DNA from 2 places in the Cytobacillus sp. IB215316 genome. Region 1 is predicted to be linked to the other one. Evidence: predicted binding sites of a transcription regulator. Region 1 holds the regulator's gene; the other holds the start of a gene.

Region 1 (11,893 bases):
AAATTCATCTTTGATTTGATCAGGCCTAGTAAAAATATGAGCGTCATTTAATGTCATACCCCGTACACGTTGTAAGCCGGATAAAGCACCTGACATTTCGTAACGATGCATCGTACCAAGCTCAGCAATTCGAATTGGTAGTTTTCGATAGCTATGGATTTCATTTTTATAAATCATCATATGATGTGGGCAATTCATCGGTCTTAATACTAATTCTTCATTATCCATTTCCATCTTTGGAAACATGTCTTCTTGATAATGATCCCAGTGTCCAGAAGTCTTGTATAAATCTACACTTCCTAATACTGGAGTATATACGTGTTGATATCCTAGCTTCTCTTCTTTATCAACGATATAACGCTCAATGACTCTTCGAATAGTAGCACCTTTTGGTAGCCATAACGGTAAGCCTTGCCCAACTGTTATTGAATTAGAAAATAAGTTTAGTTCTTTTCCTATTTTTCGATGGTCGCGTTCTTTTGCCTCTTCTAGAAAGCGTAAATGTTCCTTCAACTCTTCTTTTTTAAAGAAAGCTGTTCCATAAATACGTTGAAGCATCTTATTTTTACTATCGCCACGCCAGTATGCTCCAGCGATGCTTAGTAGCTTAAATTCTTTAATTTTGCTCGTAAAGGGTACATGAACTCCTCTGCAAAGGTCAAAAAATTCGCCTTGCTCATAAATTGATACAGTCTCACCTGCTGGAATATCATTTATTAACTCAAGCTTTAGATTATCATCTATTTCTTCAAAACGCTTTATTGCCTCTTCACGACTCACTTCATGACGTACAATTTCAATATTTTCATTAATAATTTTTTTCATTTCTTTTTCTATTTTTTGTAAATCGTCTGGACGAATAGATTCTTCCATATCAATATCGTAATAAAATCCATTTTCAATTACTGGACCTACACCAAGCTTCACATTTTTATAAACACGTTTGATTGCCTGTGCCAATAAGTGAGCTGTACTATGACGCAAAATTTCTAACGCCTCATCCTCACTTTGTGTAATGATTGAAATAGTACCATCTTGTAAAATTGGTGATCGAAGATCAATAAGCTCACCATTTAATTTTCCTGCAATTGCCTTTTTCTTTAACCCCGGACTTATGGATGCCGCAATATCTTCTGTCGTGATTCCTTTCTCATACTCCTTAATAGCTCCATCTGGAAATGTCATGTTAATCATTTCTGACATCCTACTCACTCCTTTTTTCATCATTTAATGTAACTACCTCAAAAATAACAATCCGTTGTAGAAAACATCGAAAACAAAAAAACTCATCCCTAGAAAAGGGACGAGTTTGGTCTCGTGGTTCCACCCTTGTTTCTTACTTATCTGCATGCAAAGATAGATATAGTAAGCTCAAGACATAGATAACGGATATCCCGCCAGTAATTAATAAATTGAAACAATCGTTCACTACTGAAGTTTAGAGGTGGTAAGTATATTTTTCGTGTTAGGAAGATTTCAGCCGAGTCTTCCCTCTCTATTAACCGTAAAAATGATACCCATGTCCTCATCATAACCTTTAAAGAAGTTGTTCAAAAATTATTTATGTAGGTAATTATATTTTTATTAGTGTCGAAAATCAAGCCTATTATACAATTATTTTTCAGTCCATTATCTATTGTAGTGACTTAATTGCTGGAAATCTTGCTTTGGATAGATCTTTACACGTTCTTGAAAGATGTTGTGGATGGTTTGTATTAAACTATGATCAATTTCATCACTATAAATCATTACAGATTGTGGTGCTAGCGATACAAGAGGTGCAATGACAGATGAATCTATGTAAATAGATTGTGAAATCATCATTTTCCGATCTATTTGTTTCGTCAAATCTTCCCTTTGCAATTGTACATATCGATCATTAAAAAAATGGAATAAATGCCCATTGTCATGTAACAGATGGATCTTAGAATAAACCGCTTGTCGTACATGTAGTAAGTCACGTAATGTTTGAATAAAATTTTGATATTCCTGCTCAAGCTTATACTCATCTATAGCTAGTTCAGTGTATTCCAATAATTGTTCAAAATATTTCTTTAAGCGAAAACGGATAAATGAATCGAATGAAAACGATATAGATTCGTGCAAAAAATCTTCTAATGATTGTCTAATAAGTGTTATTCTAGATCGGGCACATTTCATAGCCGGGAGATCATTCCTCTCCCCATTAAATATTGTATGTGCTATCTCGATTATTTGTCTTTGCTCGTCCGTATTCTTAAAATAAAATGAATTTACAATAAATGATTGTAACCACTCATCCTCCTTTTTATCAATTATGTAGTTTAGAAGCACAGGGATAACAAGCATATCTATAATCTTTTTCATATCTTTGTCAGGGCCGATTTTAACTAAATGGGCAAAATCATATGTAATTAGAACTGAATGGTCAGCTCCACTTTTTAACCTCTCACACACTTCACTTGCATCTAATTTATTTTGAAAATAAATTTCAATCAAGTTTGTCCCCCCTTTTGCCAACACCTGTTTATATATATATGGGGGATATGATTATTTTAGAAGTTTCATTTTCGCTGTTTATAAGAAAGGCCGTTTACCCATTATTACTTGTCCTTCTACGAAATAGCACCGTATACAATTTGAATTTTATCTACAAACCCTTTAGTCACATATAACACCGTTTTGCTACTGTAAGCTTGTAAAGACCATTAGAGACGAAATTCACTTTTAAAGATTCCCTATAACAGTGCAATAGTAAAAAGTATATATACATCTCGACAACTGGTGGTTTTTCATACTAAGAAGGTGGAGAGGAAGCTTTGTGGTAAAACGCAAAACTATACAACCAACTAAAAACGGCGTATCCATAGTAAGGATAGCCGTATCAGATCAATTCTTGTCGTATCTTCTATTTTTCCCAGTAATTTCAACAGGAATCGTTAAATATTTTATTCGTTCCATAATCCTCGCTGCTTTCAGCTTTTCTTCTTCGCCCCGTTGAGAATAAGATAGATGATGCTGAAGTTGATCATAACTAAAATTGGATGTAAAGAATGTTGGTAAGTTCTCAAGCATTCGATACTGTAAAATGGGCCCTAAAATCTCATCACGTGTCCAGCTTGTCATAGATTCAGCTCCAATATCATCAAGCATAAGTACCGACACCTTTTTTACCACTTCAATTTTATGATTTAACGATTGATCCTGAAATGAACCTTTCAGTTCACGTAAAAATTCTGGGAGATATATTAGCATTGTAGCGACGTTTTTGCTTGCTAATTCATTTGCAATGGCCCCTAAAAGATATGTCTTACCTACTCCAAACGGGCCATGAAAGAATAAACCTCTCCCTCCGTTCTTGTCTTTATCATACTTTTCTATAAAGTCTTGTATTAAATGAACAGCTTTTAGTCTACTTTTATCATCTAAAGCAACTTGATCAATAGTAGCTAGAAGTATTTCACTTGGAATATTAATGGACTGTATAAGATCTTGTTGCTTTTTTTGCTCATCGTATTTTAGTTTTTTATTACATTTATCATATTGTATATCAATTGAATTTCCACTAATAATTAAAGTTGGCTCGTACCCTTTGATCATATTTGAACACCGATCGAAAGATATACATTTCTGACAATTTTTCGACTGGCTAATATATTCATATAATTTATTTAAGCTACGGTCAATCATATCTCCTGTGACTCTATCATGATGTTGATTTAAAAATTGTTGGATATCAGGATTTTGCAGTATTTCAGTTTTCATCTGATTTAGACGTAGTTGAAACTTATCATTTTGGAACAATTTAGACATCGTTTCGTTAATTCGCTCCACTCTGCTCCCCTCTTTTCCTATTTTGAGTTTCCTTTATACTTATTAATTCGCTCCTGAAGCTTTTGCCTTTCCTTTTCAAAATCTACTTCTTCCACTTTTTCTTCACTTACCTGATCCTGTTTCTCTTCAACAAACCAATCAGGTAACAATTCTTTACGAACTGGTTTTTTTGTTGAGGCAGAACGTTTTTTATTATTTGTATTCGCCCATGTTTGATATTGCCGATGCTCTTGTTTAGCAAGCTCCATCGCTTGTTTCACGGTTTTAATATTTTTTCTCGACCAATGACTAGCTATCTTTTCAACGTAGCCTCTTGTGAGCTTCATATCAGTACGAAGCAACACATAATATATTAAGACGTTCACAACTCCTGGTAATAATTTCTGATTAACCATCACATCTTCAATAATTTGAAGGTCAGCAGCTGATGGTACAGAACCATCAGCAAGATCCATTAAAACCTTCTTAGGTGATATTAATTCAAGTTGTTTTATCAGTTGGTCTTCCTTCGTTTCTACTTGTTGATCATTCATTGTCCTTTGTGTGATCGGTTGTACTTGCTCGACAATAGAAGGTAGCCGATCACCATTCTCAAATTTATACCAGTCTCGTGCTTCTTTGCGAAGTTTTTCTATATCAATTTTATCATCCATAGTTAACGAACTCATCGTAATTTTTTGCATTTCTATTGGATCTATTTCATATAAAAACGATAGCTTTGTTATCATGTCTTTTACTTTATCAGTAATCGCCTTTTTTGGTACCATACTTTCGGATAAGCCAGCGAAAAATAAATTAAAGTTAAATGCTTCTTGCAAATAAGTTGGTTCATTTTTTGCAACATTATTGATATAGTTATTTCCTTCTTGAGGTATTAACTGTTCAATGATCTCATCGTTAGCGTTAGATACCATTTCGGAAGGGTGAATAGATTTAAAAATCTCATTAAACGATTTTGTTATAGGTGTATATTGAATGCTGTCGATTTGTTTGTCTGAGAAGAAACGTTTTAGCTTTGCATATTTATTTTTCCCAACTCTATTATACAAAAAAACATTTAATACTCCGTCATTAAAAAATTGATCAGGAGATAATGGTGGTTGCAGCTCATAAATAAAATGACGAACATCATTTTCTTTTTTTTCATATGTTTTTAATAGTCCAATTCCCTCAAGCTTAAGCCTTTGTCTAAAAATTTCATGTAAATTACACTGCATAAGCCCCATTAAACTATGGTGTGTAGATTCTTCACTCCACAATCTATTTTCTTCAAGTTCAGCCCATAGAGTCATAAATAAACTAAAAGCACCATTTTCAATTAATGGTTGATAGAGCAACGTTATTATTTTTCGATCAAACTCTTGTAAAATTGTTTTACAACTCACATAATATCGATCTACAGGAATTAATTCTTTCCAATGATGTTCCACTATATAACCTAACCTTTCATAGATATTCTAACTATTCCTATGTTCAATATATTAAAAAAAGAGCTTGAAGAATATTCTTAAGCTCCTATCTAAATTTCTTTTTTAATTAGTTCTTTTAATTCTTCTATAAAAACGTTGATATCTTTAAATTGTCTGTAAACAGAAGCAAAACGAACGTATGATACTTCATCAATTTTGGCCAACTTTTCCATGACCATCTCACCTATCATCTCGCTACCTACTTCGGAATAACCTTGGCTTCTTAAGTCCTTCTCAATGAAGTTAATGATATCTTCTAATTGAGTTAAGGAAACAGGCCTTTTTTCACAAGCTTTAATAAGGCCACGTAGAATCTTTTCGCGACTGAACTCTTCTCTTGTTCCTTCTTTTTTAACAACGATAAGTGGTAGTTCTTCCACTTTTTCAAACGTTGTAACCCGATATTGACACACTTCACATTCACGTCTTCTTCTTATAGCGCGTCCTTCATCTACAGGCCGAGAATCTAATACCCTAGTTCCATTATGTTGACAAGAAGGGCATTTCATACAATCAGCTCCGTTCTTTTCTTGCTGAGTTTTTAATATAGGCTTCTTTCGCATTAATTGTTACTTGTCTTAATAAGCTGTTCTCGTACTAACGTATACAACTACTAGGTTTTGGTACATCTTTTCTAAAGACTATAAGAAGCATATAATACATATCAGTTTTTCTAATGTAAGTAAAAAAGCAACAAAATTTACGCTAAGAGCCTTAATAGAAGAGAACATAGCTTTCCTTAAGTTTCTTATTCTCTATACTCTAATGATATAAAAAGACGAAACTAAGTACAAGCATAAAAATAAAGAGGTATATTGATATACCCCTTTTTTGTTCGAACATTTATATGATTGTTATAGAACTTTTAATTTTGATTTTTGCACTTGCACTGGACCCATTCCACGAGGTAATTCAATATTCTCACGTGATTCAGCACCTAAAGCTTCTGCAATATGTTGAGCAGCAACATTAGGGTCAATACGATCACCACATGTATAAACGTCTATGCTAGCATAACCATGCTCGGGAAAGCTGTGTATTGTTAAATGAGATTCAGAAATAATTACGACACCACTTACTCCGTGAGGAGCAAATTTATGGAAAGCAACTTCTCTAACTTCAGCACCTGACTTTAATGCTGCATCAACAAAAATCTTTTCAATTTCATTGATATCATTTAACTTCTCAAAATTACAACCCCACAGCTCAGAAATAACGTGTCTACCCATTGTTTCCATATGCTAGTCCCCCTTAAGCGATAAATATTATTCAGACATGAATTTCTTCTAACAGATATTTTTCATAACTACCACGGGGGAAAGTTAGTCCAAAGAGGTCCTAACCCTTTAAGTAGCTACAGTATCTATTCATCAAGAAGTTCACGAAAAATAGTATACTTTGTTTGTGTGATTTTTGCAACAACCTTTTCTATTTTTATTCGCGTAAGTTAAGGGCAGTATTGATTTGTGGTGATACTATTTACATTTTCCTTTTTTATAACAAATATCCGATAAAACTTGTGGAAATAACAAAAGTTGCACGTCAATTCCTCCTAAGTCTTATGATTAACTGCACTGCAGAATGTCTGTCTGATGTCTTCTTGCTGATGTCAACGGCAAGTAGAAGACGAGCTCTTGATCTTGGAATGGGTATTTTACTGCAACTTCCATTAACATTGCCTCATCGAAAGAAACATTTTCTTTTCTGAGAAATAACATTGCTCACTCAAAAAGATTATTTACATCTCATGATAATAAATAATATGTCCATATCCATTAAAACTATATAGTGAAAAGTTTATTGCGATTGTAACTAAATTACGTCTACAATGTGATTTTATCCCATTTTCTATTAGTAGGGTTATTTCTTAATATACGAACAACAATTCATGATTTAATAACACTATAATCGTAAATGTTGTTATTTGTATCCAATTGAACAGCTAGTAGTGGTTATATACGATTGTCATCGTTAAATTGAAGTAACGATGACACGAACCCTAGTAGAATCCGTAGCTCAAAAATAACTATCTATACGATGACAACCAAAGAAAAAAGAGTATATTTAAATAAACATACTCTTTAGCTATATAAACCATATCATTATGCTTTTTTACCCAACCTTCATTTCTGTTTTTTTCATCATTTCACATGCTACATATTTAACTAAATCTACAACTCGACATGAATAACCCCACTCATTATCATACCAAGCAAGAATTTTTATTTTACGATTATTTAAAACCATTGTTGATAAACCATCAATGATCGAAGAATGGGGATTTGTATTAAAATCAACTGATACTAACGGCTCTGTTGTAAAATCAATAATCCCTTTTAAATACGTATTAGATGCAATGATAAATGCATCATTTATTTCATCAATTGTTACATCTCTCTTTACATCCACGACTAAATCCACTAGTGATACGTTTGAAGTTGGGACACGTAGCGCCATACCGTGTAATTTTCCTTTTAACTGTGGTAGAACAAGTGATAACGCTTTCGCAGCACCTGTACTTGTAGGAATAATTGATTGCGCACACGCACGCGCACGACGTAGATCTTTATGAGGATTGTCAATATTTTTTTGGTCATTCGTATATGCATGTACTGTGGTCATTAGACCACTTTCTATTCCAAATTGTTCATCAATTATTTTGGCAACTGGTGCCAAGCAATTTGTTGTACATGAAGCATTTGAAATAATATCGTGCTCTTCTGTATTAAATTTACTCTCATTTACTCCCATTACGACTGTAATATCTTCATTTTTTCCAGGTGCTGTTAATATTACTTTTTTTGCCCCTGCATCTAAGTGTAAACTAGCTTTAGCTCGGTCATTAAATTGACCAGTAGCTTCAATAACAATATCTATATTAAGACTTCCCCAAGGTAATTCTTTTGGGTCACGTGTACTTAACAGCTTTATTTTTTTTCCATTTACGACGAGGCAATCATTTTCTGCAACCACTTCACCATTAAATTTGCCATGATTCGTATCATACTTAATTAAATGTGCCAATGTTTCAGCTGGATAGCTAGCATTTATTGCAACTATTTCTAATTCGCTGTTTGTCATCGCTTGACGAAATACCATTCTTCCAATTCTTCCAAAACCATTAATCGCAATTCTTGTATTCATAATATTACTCCCCTCGAAAATAATGTTATACTTTTCATTACATTCGTGTAATTAGTATAACATAATTATCTAGAATTGTGATAATTAAAATACACATATTTTTTTCCAACATACAAAAAGACCCCCTACCTCTATATCTATCGATAAGAAGTGGGGGAATGTTCTCTAAGCTTATGTTCTTTTCGTAAACTATGTTGGTCATGAACTAGAAGTAGTTTTATGTATACTTTAGTTAGTAAACGCTGAGTGAATAAGGCGAAATATTCTACTCACCGCATTGAAAACCAGCGCGTATCCCATGTAGGAAAAGCCTTAAATCAACCTAAGATTAATGAGCTTACTGATTCGGCAATATTTGTATACTCCAGTTTTGGAGGAGTTTGTGGAGTTGTTCCTCAGTATTTAATATAGAACCATTATTATTTAACACCGCACTAGCTAAAGGGATTTTATCCTTTAGAGGCATTTGCGAATTAATTCGAGCTTGGGCTTCATGCTTAAGGTAGTTATTTCTTTGCATTAGTCTATGTAATTGAACATCTGGGTCTACATATACAAGTAGCGTTTTGTCGACCATATCAGTTAATTTACTTTCAAACAATAGCGGTATGTCTAAAATAACCACTTGTAAACCTTGCTTCATGTATTCATCCATTCGTTCGAACATCTTTTTACGTACTGCTGGATGCACGATACTGTTCAATTGTTGCCTTTTTTCTTCATCATGAAAGATAATATTACCTAGTTTCTCTCTATCTAACTCTCCATTAGGTTGTGTAACCTTCTCACCAAATGTTGCAATTATTTTTTTATATGCAGATTCACCAGCTGTGACTACCTCTCTCGCAATTATATCTGCATCAACTATAGGAAATCCCAGCTTTTCAAGCATTTTTGCTACTGTGCTTTTACCGCTTGCTATTCCTCCTGTTAGCCCTATGATAAGCGTCATTACCGATCCCCCATTTTCTGCAAGTAATTATATTCGGAATGGGTAGTAACCCCATTCCTCTTTGTTTTAACGTTATAACTTCCATATTCCTAAGACAATTAAAATAACTCCTGGTAAAAAAGAGAACTTTTTTACCCATGTTAGTCCTGAAAATAAAATACCACTTTTTAACCCTAATGATAAAAAAAGCATGCTCATCAATGCAACTGAAGCAGCCATTAACATCGGGGAATAACCTAAAAGGGCTGCTCCAAGCCCTGCACCAAACGCATCTAACGAAAGGGCTGCTCCAAGTAGGAATGCTTCAATACCAGTAATTGTTCCCGATTTGTCTAGATCGGCCGCCATCGGCTTTCTAAGAATATTAATAACTACACCTAACGATCTAATTTCCAAATTAAATAAAATTTTTTCTTCATCCTCATCTAACATATTTTTCGCAGGACGAAAAAACTGGAATAATACCCAAGCACCTATACATACAAGCACTACCGCACCAATTTTTTCTGCAATGCTTGGAGATAGTATCATTGAAATCATATTTCCAAAAAACATTGCTACACTTAAAGTAATTGCTGAACAGAATGCAATGATAATAATTGACTTTATTGGCAAACTCATTTTTCGCAAGCCATAAGTGAAGCCAACAGTAAAACTATCTAAACTAACTGCAAAAGCTAAAATTATGAGCGACATATATTGAACCATTGCATGAGCTCCTTCCGATTTAGCTACAGTAGTATATGGAAGAAGCCCATCCAAAGTTCAAAAAGAAGCTCTATGTTTTTTACAGGCGGTTCTTTCGCATCGATTGTTGCTTGTCACACAAAAAATAAACACGTATTTGGTAAGATTTCGTGGCATCTTTTCTTCTATATATTGACGACTGTTGCGTGTAACTGCATCTTAATCTTCTATTTTACGAACAATAACCTTTTTGAAAAAGAGCCTTTTGTACAGGGCTGTTTTCACTGTTGATTGCATGTAAAAAGCGCAGTACTACAACAAATATGCTTGAAAACATAATCAACTTTTTGCTTGGCAGTTAGGGCAATAAAATGATGAACGCTGATCTATTTTTAGGTTTTCAATAGAGCTTCCACATTCAGGACAAAAGTCTTTATTATAAACCATATGCAGCTCTTGGAATGTTCCTTTTTTCCCTTCGGAATTTACATAATCTCTTATAGATGAGCCTCCTAGTTTTATTGCAAGTTCAAACGTTTCTTTAATATGACCCAATAATTCTAACAGCTTTTCATCTGAAACCTCCCCAACAGATGTTAATGGGTTTAGCTTAGCTTTATAAAGACATTCGGATGCGTATATATTTCCCACACCTTGAATGACATTTGGTTGCATAATTACACGTTTTATCGGTTTATTAATGAAAGCTTTATTTCTTATTATTTCCAAAAAAATCCTTGGAGCATCTTCAGAAGCTGGATCGGGACCAACCTCTTGAAGAGGTCGATAAGCGGTATACTCTTGTTTATTCAAAGCGCCCATCCATCCAAATCTCCTTTGATCTGAATAAACCATTAATGACTTGTCATTTAATTTAAATATGATATGAACATGTTTTCGATAATTTGGTGCAATTTCATCTAAGTCGTTTACATGAAAAATAGCACCAGTCATGCCAAGATGGGTGACTAAGTATAAGGTGGAAGTATCAGCTTGATTTAAATTGAAAATTAAGTACTTACCTTTCCTTTCAAGCTTTTCTATACTTCCTCCTTCTAGACGTTGAGAGAATGTTTCAACTTCTTGCCTTCCTATTTTTTTAAAAGGCATAGTAATCTTCGGATGTAGAACAGATACCTCTGAAATTATTTTGCCTAGTACTTTAGGCTCTATTGAGTTTAAAACTTGTTGTACTTCAGGTCCTTCCGGGATGAGGAACTCCTCCTTTCAACCATTCCCTATATGCTATACCACTACTTTGCATCATACCATGTAGGGCCATATGAGTAATCAACCTTCAGTGGAACAGTTAATTCTACTGCACTCTCCATGACATCAGGAACAAGTTGTTTCAGTATTTCTATTTCTTCTTGTGGTGCTTCAAAGATTAATTCATCATGTACTTGAAGTAACAGCTTTGCTGCTAAGCCCTCGTGGTGTATGCGATTAGCCATTTTGATCATCGCCAATTTAATAATATCGGCTGCACTTCCTTGTATTGGTGTGTTCATTGCAGTTCGTTCAGCAAAACTTCTCACATTAAAATTCCTACTCGTTATTTCAGGAATATAACGCCTTCTTTGCAAAAGGGTTGATACATAACCTCTTTGTTTTGCCTCTTGAATGATATCATCCATATAGTTTTTCACACCAGGGAAGCTATCAAAGTAACGCTGGATAAAGTTTGCTGCCTCTTTTCTAGTAATCCCAAGATTTTGTGACAAGCCGTAATCACTGATTCCATAAACAATTCCAAAATTCACAGCTTTTGCTTGCCTACGCATGTTTGATGTTATATCATTTTCATTTACATGAAACACATCCATCG
Region 2 (11,893 bases), 320 kb from region 1:
GGTGTATTTTAGCATGCTTAAAGAGAAATTTAAAGGCCTCTTCTCGATTGAATATCGAGATAAGGCCTCTCTAACATAAGTCATTTTTTAGTTAAGTTGACATGGGGATGATACGTATATTCTTACTCTAATTTATGAAGGATTCTCACCTGTTTTTTGTTGAATACGCTTTAAAGATTCAACTCTATTTGCATCTTCTTCAAAATATTGTACGACGTCACCGATCCGGTCTATTGCATTCCAGCTTAAATGATGCTCAATGCCTTCAACATCATTGTAAATTTCACTTTCATTTACACCGATAATTCGTAAAAATTGTTCTAACAATTCATGGCGATCAACTAAGCGTTTACCAATTTTCTTTCCTTTTGTGGTTAACATTAATCCTCGATATTTTTCATATATGAGATATTCATCTTTGTCTAGTTTTTGTACCATTTTTGTAACTGAGGAGGGATGTACAGACAAAGCTTCGGCAATATCTGAAACTCTCGCATAACCCTTATCTTTTATTAAAATATAGATTTGTTCTATATAATCTTCCATACTTGGTGTAGGCATGATATACCCTCCAATTACTCCATTTTTATAACAATAATCATTAAAAGTGTACAATATATGGAGAAGTGTTACAAGGGAATTTCACTTGTTTTTTTCATATGCTGTTTCCGCATTGATTGTTGTTTTTCGTATTAACAAATAAACAAGTCGTTAACTTACGTTCGTGACACCTTTTCTTCTGTATACTTTTTATGGTACTAATTTGATAACAATAGCAACAGAATTTACGTAAAGAGCTTTGCTAAAAGAAAAAGGATGGAGTATGTAAACATCCACCCTTGCTAACTTGTTGAATAAAGTAGTGTTATCTCGTTATAGTCCACATTTTAATTGTGCACCACAATTAGTACATGTATTACAGCCCCCAAGGTCTTCGACTGTTCCTTTACGACAAACTGGACATGTATTACCAATTTCAGATCCAATTGTTACATCAGTTGACCGCAAATCATTAATTGTATCTACTAAGACTACGTGGCTTTTTACAGAATCTCGTGAAGGAATTTCTGCATCTTTCTTATCAACAGTATTTTCTTCTGCTTTTAAAGTAAGTACTTGTGCATCTCGACTTCCGTCGACATAAACAGTCCCACCTTTTGCGCCACCTTTATATAAGCGTTCATATACCCTCTCAACTTGCTCAACAGTATATCCACGTGGTGCATTTACTGTTTTACTAATCGAGCTATCAATCCAGTGCTGAATAGTACATTGCACATCCGCATGTGCTTGTGGAGAAAGTTCCATCGCTGAAATAAACCAGTTTGGCAAATCATTAGCATCTACATGTGGATTTTCATCTAAATACTCTTGAACGATATCTGCTTTTACTTCAATAAATTTTCCTAATCTTCCACTTCTAAAGTAAGAGAATGAAAAATAAGGTTCAAGTCCTGTTGATACACCAACCATCGTCCCTGTACTTCCTGTTGGTGCTACCGTTAATAAGTGAGAGTTCCTAATTCCATATTTTTTAATATTCTCTTTTATATCTTCAGGCATACGTTTCATATAACCAGTTTCTGTGAAGGCTGTACGCAATCTAATCGTATCTTCTTCAGTTTCACCAACAAGAAATGGAAAACTTCCTTTCTCCTGCGCTAGTTCCACTGAAGCGCGATATGCAGTTGTTGCAATTACTTCAAATACCTGATCTATTAGCTCGTCACCAGCCTTTGATCCGTACTCTGTTTCACAATAAATAAGCAGGTCATGAAGTCCCATAACTCCTAAACCGACACGACGTTCTCCCAATGCTTGTTTCTTATTTTCCTGCAAGAAATACGGCGTAGCATCAATAACATTGTCCTGCATTCTAACGCCTACTTCAACCGTTTGTTTCAGTTTTTCAAAATTCACAGTCTTCGTATTTTTATCAGCCATTTCTGCTAAGTTAACAGCTGCAAGGTTACAAACTGAATAAGGGGCAAGAGGCTGTTCTCCACAAGGGTTTGTTGCTACAACCTGTTGTCCATAAGCCTTTGCATTAGTCATATCATTCGCATTATCTATGAAGAAAATGCCTGGTTCGGCAGAGTAGGTAGCACAAATATTAATTAAATTCCAAAGTTCTTTTGCTTTAATTTTACGATATACACGAACTTTATACCCTAATTCTTCCCACTTTCTCACATCTCCTATTTTATGCCAATTCTCATTGTATTCTTGCATTTCTTTTTCATTATAGCTTTCTACATCTGGGAACCTGAGGTCATAATCACCGTCTGCTTCAACTGCTTCCATAAACTCTTTCGTTAAACATACTGAAATGTTTGCTCCAGTTAAAAACTCTGAGTTATGCACACTGTAAGTCCCATTTTCTTGTAATTTCTCTTCAGCGTCATGAATAATCTCTGTTGTAAAGCCACCAAGACCAGGCATGTTTTTATAGTTAACAATCCCTTGATACATTGCTTTGTCCTGCTCTGTCAAACGATTAAACTTTAGTTTATCTTGAGCACATTTTATAATTGTTTCATCACTTGTATTTTCTAATAAAAATCTCAAAATACGTGGATTTTGCATTTTCGAGATAATGAATTCAATAATATCTGGGTGCCAATCAGCTAACATAATCATCTGAGCTCCTCGACGTGATCCCCCTTGCTCAACAAGGTGAGTTAGCTTTGCAATATCATCTAACCAAGACACTGACCCTGATGACTTACCGTTTACACCCTTTGCTAAAGTATTGCGGGGTCTTAATGTGGAACCGTTTGTACCAACACCACCACCACGACTCATAATCTCCATCACTTGCTTACGATGTTCAGATATACCTTCACGTGAATCTTGAACAAATGGCATAACATAACAATTAAAATATGTCACATCAGTGTTAGCACCTGCACCATACAACACTCTTCCTGCTGGGACAAAGTTCAGGTTAACTAATTCATCATAATACTTCTCAAACCACTCTTTACGCTTTTCTTCAGTTGACTCAACGGATGCAAGCCCAGTTGCATTACGCTTTGCAATTTGCTCATAATAAATCTCCAACGGCTTTTCAATTACGTCTAGTGAGCGTTTTACAATGCCTGTTTCAATTTCTTCTGCACGTTCAAGTGCACCACGATATTCTTCCTCTATCCTTACTTGTGCAAATTTGTTCTTCCAATCAATCTCTTCAATAAACCCAAGGCCACGGGCAGGAAATTTCGGGTCTTCCTTAATCGTTAACACAACAAAATCACCTGCTGATAAAGTAACTTTTTCAGTATCTTTAAACGAGTACCGATCAAGCATTACGAGCCTTGAAACCCCTTTGTGGGTTAACTTCATGTCTGGTGAAATTTGATGAACTTGGGGATAAAGTTGAATATCCTTATTTAATCTCTCTACGTTCACTTTCATTTTCTCTTTTAGCACAACAGTCATTGCTACAACTCCCTTTATTAATATCACTATTTTGTATGTACATTCTCACGAAGTATTATTGTTCATATGTTTAAAAATGATGTCATTGATAATTTACCATATTTCAGTCTACCGATCAATATATAGTGTTACATTTATATCATTTAATACTACATGTTGATTTTAGGTCAAGTGTTCTATGATTTGTCAAACAAAAAAAAGAACACATTTCATAGAAAAATGAAGGAAACAGTCGCATATGTAGTTTAATATACGAATTTCTAACTAATTTAGAAGTTGCATTATTTTATCTGTAGGAAGTATGTCCCAAATAATATATAGTAGTGGTGTAAAAAGGCTGTACTATCAATGAATTATCAAGTCACTATTGCACAATCTACAAAAATAAGTAGAGTTCGTAGTTTTTTTAAAAAAATAGATAGACTGTTTTTATTAGATTTTAGGAATAAGAACCAAAAGAAGCCAATGAAAAGAGGATAACTCATAAACGAAAGACATATCTCATAACCTATATCTTGTATAAGAGTAAGGTGTATACCTCCTTCATATACAGCATATAGGGTATGAGACAAGTCATCCTGAGTTACCCTCTATAACTTAATATACTCTTTTCAAAAACTTTGTTGCTATTGCTATCAAATTATATGTTAGTCTTCATTTTACTGAAGAAAAGACATCATTATCGTATTTAGCTTAAATTACGAAAAGAAATAATTAATGCGAAAACAGCGATTTAAAGAGACTATTTTCGAACTGCTTCTAGCACATAAAGAACTAATAGTTGTGTTATCTATACACCTATAAGGAAAAGAGCCTTCAGTTATTTGCGAAAATTCCATTCATCATTCTCATATCGTTTTGTTGCTATGTCGTTTACATACGCTAATTCATCTTGCGTTAATTGATACGGTTCTAAATCAATATTTAACCCTTTTGCAAACCCTGCTTTAAACGCAGATTTCGCCTCTCCAATTGTAACTTCCTCTTCCCTTAATTCATTGATCGCAACAGCTTTATTTTTAAACTGTCTTTGTAACCTTTCTTTAACACGTTCGTTAGGATATTTAAAAAGACTAAAAAGTACATCTTCATCCAAATCAAGCAATATGGAACCATGTTGGAGGATGACTCCTTTTTGTCTCGTTTGTGCACTTCCAGCTACTTTTCTTCCTTCAACGACTAACTCATACCAAGAAGGTGCATCAAAACAAACGGAAGATCGTGGATTTTTCAAGCTGCTTCGCTCTTCCTCTGATTTTGGAATAGCAAAATATGCATCTAAGCCAAGCTTTTTAAAACCTTCTAATAGCCCTTCAGATATGACTCGGTATGCTTCAGTTACTGAATGAGGCATATTAGGATATTTCTCTGAAACAATTACACTATACGTTAATTCATTGTCATGAAGTACCCCTCTACCACCAGTAGGCCTTCTTACAAATCCTAACCCGTGTTTTTTTACAGCATCTAAGTCAATTTCTCTCTCTATTTTTTGGAAATAACCAATTGATAATGTTGGTGGCGACCAGCCATAAAAACGAATGGTAGGAGGAATCTTACCTTGGCTATGCCATTCTAATAATGCTTCATCTAATGCCATATTAAATGCTGGTGAACAATTTCCAGAATCGATAAACCGCCATTTTTCTTTCATATCTCTACCTCTTTTATTTAGCTTTCTTTTGCGTGTCTATAGTCTACCAAATGTAAGATATATTTGAAAAGCAATAAGGATTTCCTTTACTAATCAAAGCCTAGCCTTATATAATAATGTATGTCGATAGAAAGAGAAGAAAAGGGGTAGATTACTCGTGGAACTATTATTAATTATCGTTGGTGCTGTGCTCGTTTACTTTGTAATTATGACGCTATACCGCAGAAGAATATTAACTTCATTAACTGAGGAGCAATTTCGTGAGGGATATCGAAAAGCTCAATTAATAGATGTACGTGAGCAAAATGAATTTGAGGGTGGGCATATATTAGGTGCTAGAAATATTCCATTGTCACAATTGAAAATGAGAATTAATGAACTTAGACCTGACAAACCTGTATATTTATATTGCCAAAGTAGTATTAGAAGTGGGAGAGCTGCACAAACATTGAGAAGAAAAGGATTTAAAGACCTCTACCATTTAAAAGGCGGATTTAAGAAATGGTCTGGAAAAATTAAAGTTAAAAAGTAACTACAAGTAAGACACACCTACAATTTTCAATCATGCTGTTTCAAAATCTCTTGTATAGTATTAGTTAGTTCATTACACCTTTGCTCTTTGAAACAATAGCAACATTAGTTTACAAAAAGAGCTTAAGAAAAAACAAAGGATTCACCAGAGATTGGTGAATCCTTTGTTTTCGTTATTTTTTATATCTTAAAATCGGCTTACGGGCTGCAATTGTTTCATCTAATCGTTTTACTACTGTTGTATGTGGTGCTTCTTGAACAATTTCGGGATTCTCCTCTGCTTCTTTTCCTATTTGAATCATCGCATCAATAAAAGCATCAAGTGTCTCCTTCGATTCCGTTTCTGTAGGCTCGATCATTATACATTCTTCTACATTTAATGGAAAATAAATTGTAGGTGGATGGTAGCCAAAATCCAACAACCGCTTAGCGATATCAAGTGTACGCACGCCTAATTTTTTTTGACGTTTTCCAGACAGTACAAACTCATGCTTACAATGCTTATCGAAAGGCAGATCAAAATGTGGTGCAAGACGTCGCATCATATAGTTGGCATTTAACACAGCATATTCGGTGACTGCATTCAATCCGTCAGGACCCATAGATCTGATGTACGTATAAGCACGAACATTAATTCCGAAATTTCCGTAGAAAGGTTTAACTCTGCCAATAGCTTGTGGGCGATCATAATCGAATGTAAAACCTGCTTCACTTTTGACTAATACTGGTTTTGGTAGAAAAGGAAGCAAATCCTCTTTAACTCCTACTGGCCCTGAACCTGGTCCACCTCCACCATGCGGACCTGTAAATGTCTTATGAAGATTTAAATGAACAACATCAAATCCCATATCGCCAGGTCGTGCTTTACTTAATACCGCATTTAAATTAGCACCATCGTAATAAAGCTTCCCTCCAGCTCCATGGACAATCTCCGCCATTTCAACAATATTCTCTTCAAATAGTCCTAAAGTATTTGGGTTTGTTAGCATTAATGCTGCAGTATCTTGTCCAACAACACGCTTTAAATCTTCAAGGTCAACCAGTCCATTGTCATCAGATTTTACTGTTACAGTTTCCAAGCCTGCTACTGTTGCTGATGCAGGATTAGTACCGTGAGCTGAATCTGGTACAATAACCTTTGTTCGATTAAAATCATTGTTTGCTTCATGGTAAGCACGGATCATCATTAACCCTGTCCACTCACCATGTGCACCAGCTGCAGGCTGTAACGTTACAGTATCCATCCCAGTAATTTCTACTAAATGCTCTTGTAAATCATACATGAGCTCAAGTGCCCCTTGTACTGTACCCTCATCTTGTAAAGGATGAATGTTTGCAAACCCACTATATCTCGCCACATTTTCATTAATTTTCGGATTATACTTCATCGTACAAGAACCTAGTGGATAAAACCCTGAATCAACTCCATGATTCCGATTTGATAAAGCTGTGTAATGGCGCATAATGTCTAACTCGGACACCTCTGGTAACTCTGGCTCATCTACCCTTATATAATCACTAGGTAAAACATCATTAACATTTATATTAGGAACATCTAAATCTGGTAAGCTGTAACCAATTCTCCCTTGCTTTGATAACTCAAAAATTAATGGTTGCTCTTGATTATTCATTGCCATCCCCCAATTCCTTCACAAATGTATCAATCTCTACCTTAGTACGTAGTTCGGTAACCGCTACTAACATATGATTCTCTAGCTCAGCAAAATCTTTACTTAAATCGTATCCACCGATAATCCCTTTATCTAATAGCCTACGATTGATTTCTTTTACTGATTTTGGTAATTTAATGACAAATTCATTAAAGAAAGGACCTTCAAATGCTATTTCAAAGCCATGTGCTTTAAGTTGATTTTTTGCATATTGGGATTTTTGTATGTTTTGAGTTGCCATATGTTTAACACCTTTTTTCCCAAGCGCAGTCATTGCAACAGAGGCTGCTAATGCATTTAATGCTTGGTTTGAACAAATATTCGATGTTGCTTTATCTCTACGAATATGTTGTTCACGTGCTTGAAGTGTTAAAACAAAGCCACGACGTCCATCTTCATCCACTGTTTGACCAACAAGGCGTCCAGGGACTTTCCTCATAAGCTTCGAAGTGACCGCAAAATATCCACAATGCGGACCACCATATTGGGTAGGTATGCCAAACACTTGTGCATCACCAACGACAATATCTGCCCCGAAGGCACCTGGTGGTGTTAAAGCCCCTAATGATAATGGATTACTTGATACCACAAACATACTTTTTTCTGAATGTGTTATTTCTTCTATTTCTTTTAATGGCTCAATTTGTCCAAAGAAATTAGGGTATTGTACAATTACTGAAGCAACCGTATCATCCATTTCTTTTGCTAGTTCACTGACATCAGTTACACCATTATTTGTTGGTATTTCAACAACTTCGATATGCTGCCCCTTAGCATAAGTTTTCAAAACTTCGATTGATTCAGGGTGCACCGTCTTTGAAACGAGTACTTTCTTCTTACGTGTATGTCCTGCACTTAACATAGCTGCTTCAGCAAGTGCAGTTCCGCCATCATACATTGAAGAATTGGCTACATCCATCCCTGTTAATTCACAAATCATCGTTTGGAATTCAAAAATGGCTTGCAGTTCTCCCTGAGAAATTTCTGGTTGGTATGGTGTATAAGCTGTGTAAAATTCTGATCGAGAAATAACATGGTCGACTATAATTGGCATATAATGGCTATAAACTCCTGCACCTAGAAACGAAGCATGCGTTTGTGTATTGGCATTTTTTTCAGCAAGTGCAGCCATTTCTCGTGTTAATTCAGGTTCAGAAGAGGCTTGTTTAATATTGTATTCCCCATTAAATCGCACAGCTTCTGGAATATCATTAAAAAGTTCATCAATTGAGGTGACCCCAATAGCTTCAAGCATCTCTTTTTTATCATGTTCAGTCATTGGTAAATAGCGATGTTTCATAACTTTACCCCTCTATTCTATAAAGTACTTATTTTTTTGGACGCTTATATAAAGGCGTTGAAACTACTTTTGCTCTCAATTTTCGTTTTCGAACTTGAACATCAACCTCTGTTCCTAGTTCAGTAAATTCAGTTTTTAGCAAGGCGAGACCAACATTTTTTTTAAGAGTTGGTGATTGAGTTCCAGTAGTAACCTCACCGATTCTTTCATCTCCTACATACACATCATAACCATGTCTCGGAATGCCTTTGTCAATCATTTCAATACCGACTAACTTCCGTACTGTACCCTCATTTTTTTGCTCAACTAACCGCTGCTTCCCGAAAAAATGATCAACATCTTTGTTCACTTTAACAGCAAAGCCTATGCCAGCTTCCAACGGTGAAATAGCTTTTGAAAGTTCTTGGCCATATAATGGTAGATTAGCTTCAAAACGAAGTGTATCACGCGCTCCAAGCCCACATGGCTGAATCCCCTCAAGCTTACCTTCTTCAAGAATTTCTCTCCAAATATGGATAGAATCTTCGTTATCGCAATATATTTCAAACCCATCTTCCCCAGTATAGCCTGTTCGAGAAACAAGGGCTTTGTATCCTTTCAAATCTACATTATCGAGAAATTTAAAAAACTTAATGTCTTGTAGGTTCGTTGATGTTAGTTTTTGAAGAACATTCTCTGCTAATGGTCCCTGTATAGCAAGCTGTGCAACTTTCTCTGAAATATTTTCTAGAACAACATCTCCGAAAAGGTGTGATTGTAACCACTCATAATCTTTAGTTATATTGGCTGCATTTACAACGAGCAAAAAATTGTTATCAGACTTTTTATATATTAATAAATCGTCTACCGTTCCTCCATCTTCATAACACATTGCTGTGTATTGAGCACTTCCATTCTTTAACTTTGATACATCATTTGTCATCATTTTTTGCAAATATGCTAAACTACCTTCACCTTTAACAGTGATTTCCCCCATATGCGATACATCAAAAAGTCCTGCACGTGTTCGTACTGCTTCATGTTCCTCTAAAATACTAGAAAATTGTACTGGTAAATCCCAGCCACCGAAATCAATCGTTTTAGCACCAGATTGTTCGTATACTTCAAATAGAGGTGTACGTTTTAATTGAGACATATTATTTCCTCCCCTTTGTAATAATTAAATGCGTAAGCGTCTTGTTTATCCCCCACAAGCACTGGAGACATATACTTGAAGGTGCCATTTACCTTCAGGTGATATGGTGAAGTAACCTCGAATAGCTAAACGCTTGGACATCCAAACGTTACCCAAATGCACATGCAAAAAAAGACAGAGTAACTCCACAACATAGTTGTGAAGATCTCTGTCCTGGTACCTGAAAGTTTACCTTATTGATACGATTTTTGTTCGTTCAATAAAGCTTGCCCCTTTGGTAGTTCAGCATTTTCGCTATGTAATACGTTGCTGTCGCAAAAAATGAAGAACATTCTCCAGAGTTGCGTCAAGTAGAAGTCTTTTTGCCTGAGAGATTCACAAATTAATGCTTGCTCCTTCGGCGCTACAAATACGTAGTCTCTCCCTCTACCATCATTCGCTTTTAATATTAATTTTAAAACTTGCACATACTACAATAAAATATACTATCATCCTACCATTAGTTGGCCTGATTCGGCAATATAATATTTCTAACGTTATAGGACGGGAAAAGATTAAATGTTCGTGTTTTGCTAAAGTAAATCGCTTACAATACTGATTTTTAGTCAAATCGATATAAAACAATGATTTTCCCCGAAATAAGAAACTTTTTATAACAAGGGGGACATAGCATATGAAAGTTAATATTCAATTTGATGAAACCTGGCAAGAAAACTTTTTAAAACTCATTAACGATGATGGGCCATGGGTAAATAACAACCTGTATAAGTTGGCAATTGAAGCAGCTGAACACTCTGTAATTCCAACATTTGATGGATTGCTAGCTCCTAAACATTTACCAAATCTCACACCTCTTCCTCATCAATTAGATGTGGCAAAACAGGTTGTAGAAAAAATGAACGGCAAGGCGATCTTGGCTGATGAGGTTGGTTTAGGAAAAACGATTGAAGCTGGACTCATTTTAAAAGAGTACATGATCCGTGGATTGGTTAAGAAAGTATTAATTTTAGTACCTGCCTCTCTCGTTACACAATGGTGTAAAGAATTAAATGAGAAGTTTTTCATTCCAGCAATTCAACAAAAGAAAAGTTATGTTTGGGAGCAGTGTGATGTTGTTGTTTCATCAATTGATACAGCCAAACGCAATCCACATCGAGAGATTATCTTTGAGCAAAGCTATGATTTAATTATTATTGATGAGGCCCATAAATTAAAAAACAATAAAACAAAAAACTATGAGTTTGTTCAGCATTTAAAGAAAAAGTTTTGTTTATTATTAACGGCTACACCTATACAAAATAAAATTGAAGAAATATTTAACCTTGTTTCGCTTCTTAAACCAGGACATTTAGGTAATCAAGAATATTTTGAACAAGCTTTTTCTGCTAAAAATCGCACAGTTGAAAATGATAAATATTTAAAAGAGCTTGTAAATAAAGTTATGCTCAGAAATCGTCGAGGCGATACTGGTATTGAATGGCCGAAAAGGCACGTTCAAACTGTGCCGATTGATTTCACGAATGAAGAACAAGAACTATATGACTCTATAAATAATATACGAACAAATAGTCATCTATACATAAATAGTCAATTTTCAATCATCACGTTACAACGAGAAGCATGCAGTAGCCGCGAAGCTGTATTTTATACATTAAAAAATATGCTTAATAAAAAAGATGAAGAAGGCAAGCCTATTCAGCCACCATTATTTATTGAAGAGTTACTTAAAAAGGTAGAAGGAGTTACTCAAAATTCAAAAGCTATAAAAGCTTTGGAATTAATCAAGTCCATAAATAATAAAGTAATTATTTTCACAGAATATCGTGCCACCCAACTATATTTACAATGGTTTTTGCAGCAACACGGTATATCATCAGTTCCATTCAGAGGAGGTTTTAAAAGAGGTAAAAAAGATTGGATGCAACAATTATTCAAAAACCATGCCCAAGTATTAATTGCAACTGAAGCAGGTGGAGAAGGGATAAATTTACAATTTTGCAACCATATTATAAATTTTGATTTACCTTGGAATCCAATGCGCCTTGAGCAGAGAATTGGACGAGTACATCGGCTCGGTCAAGAAAATGATGTATTTATTTATAATTTTGCTATTAAACATACTGTAGAAGAACATATGTTAAAGCTACTATATGAAAAAATAC

What was found. Region 1 encodes NrdR, which represses ribonucleotide reductase genes. Its sites were predicted from a motif close to AACACNATATATNGTGTT; they were not measured.
Region 2: the regulator NrdR is predicted to act here: its motif matches at 3,554-3,571, upstream of SLH48_RS02330 (vitamin B12-dependent ribonucleotide reductase).

Annotation. Positions count from the first base shown of each region.
Region 1 is NZ_JAXBMC010000001.1:182,399-194,291, reverse strand. Features, by position in the region: gene thrS (threonine--tRNA ligase) at 1-1,203, opposite strand, end outside; T-box leader at 1,297-1,541, opposite strand; gene ytxC (putative sporulation protein YtxC) at 1,630-2,478, opposite strand; gene dnaI (primosomal protein DnaI) at 2,869-3,813, opposite strand; gene SLH48_RS00860 (replication initiation and membrane attachment family protein) at 3,831-5,243, opposite strand; gene nrdR (transcriptional regulator NrdR) at 5,333-5,791, opposite strand; gene speD (adenosylmethionine decarboxylase) at 6,137-6,520, opposite strand; gene SLH48_RS00845 (hypothetical protein) at 6,848-7,000, opposite strand; gene SLH48_RS00840 (glyceraldehyde-3-phosphate dehydrogenase) at 7,395-8,426, opposite strand; gene coaE (dephospho-CoA kinase) at 8,764-9,378, opposite strand; gene ytaF (sporulation membrane protein YtaF) at 9,451-10,086, opposite strand; gene mutM (bifunctional DNA-formamidopyrimidine glycosylase/DNA-(apurinic or apyrimidinic site) lyase) at 10,405-11,277, opposite strand; gene polA (DNA polymerase I) at 11,319-11,893, opposite strand, start outside.
Region 2 is NZ_JAXBMC010000001.1:499,394-511,286, reverse strand. Features, by position in the region: gene mntR (transcriptional regulator MntR) at 133-561, opposite strand; gene SLH48_RS02330 (vitamin B12-dependent ribonucleotide reductase) at 874-3,441, opposite strand; gene SLH48_RS02325 (biotin/lipoate A/B protein ligase family protein) at 4,262-5,095, opposite strand; gene SLH48_RS02320 (rhodanese-like domain-containing protein) at 5,304-5,627, shown strand; gene gcvPB (aminomethyl-transferring glycine dehydrogenase subunit GcvPB) at 5,800-7,257, opposite strand; gene gcvPA (aminomethyl-transferring glycine dehydrogenase subunit GcvPA) at 7,250-8,596, opposite strand; gene gcvT (glycine cleavage system aminomethyltransferase GcvT) at 8,625-9,731, opposite strand; glycine riboswitch at 10,076-10,167, opposite strand; gene SLH48_RS02300 (DEAD/DEAH box helicase) at 10,405-11,893, shown strand, end outside.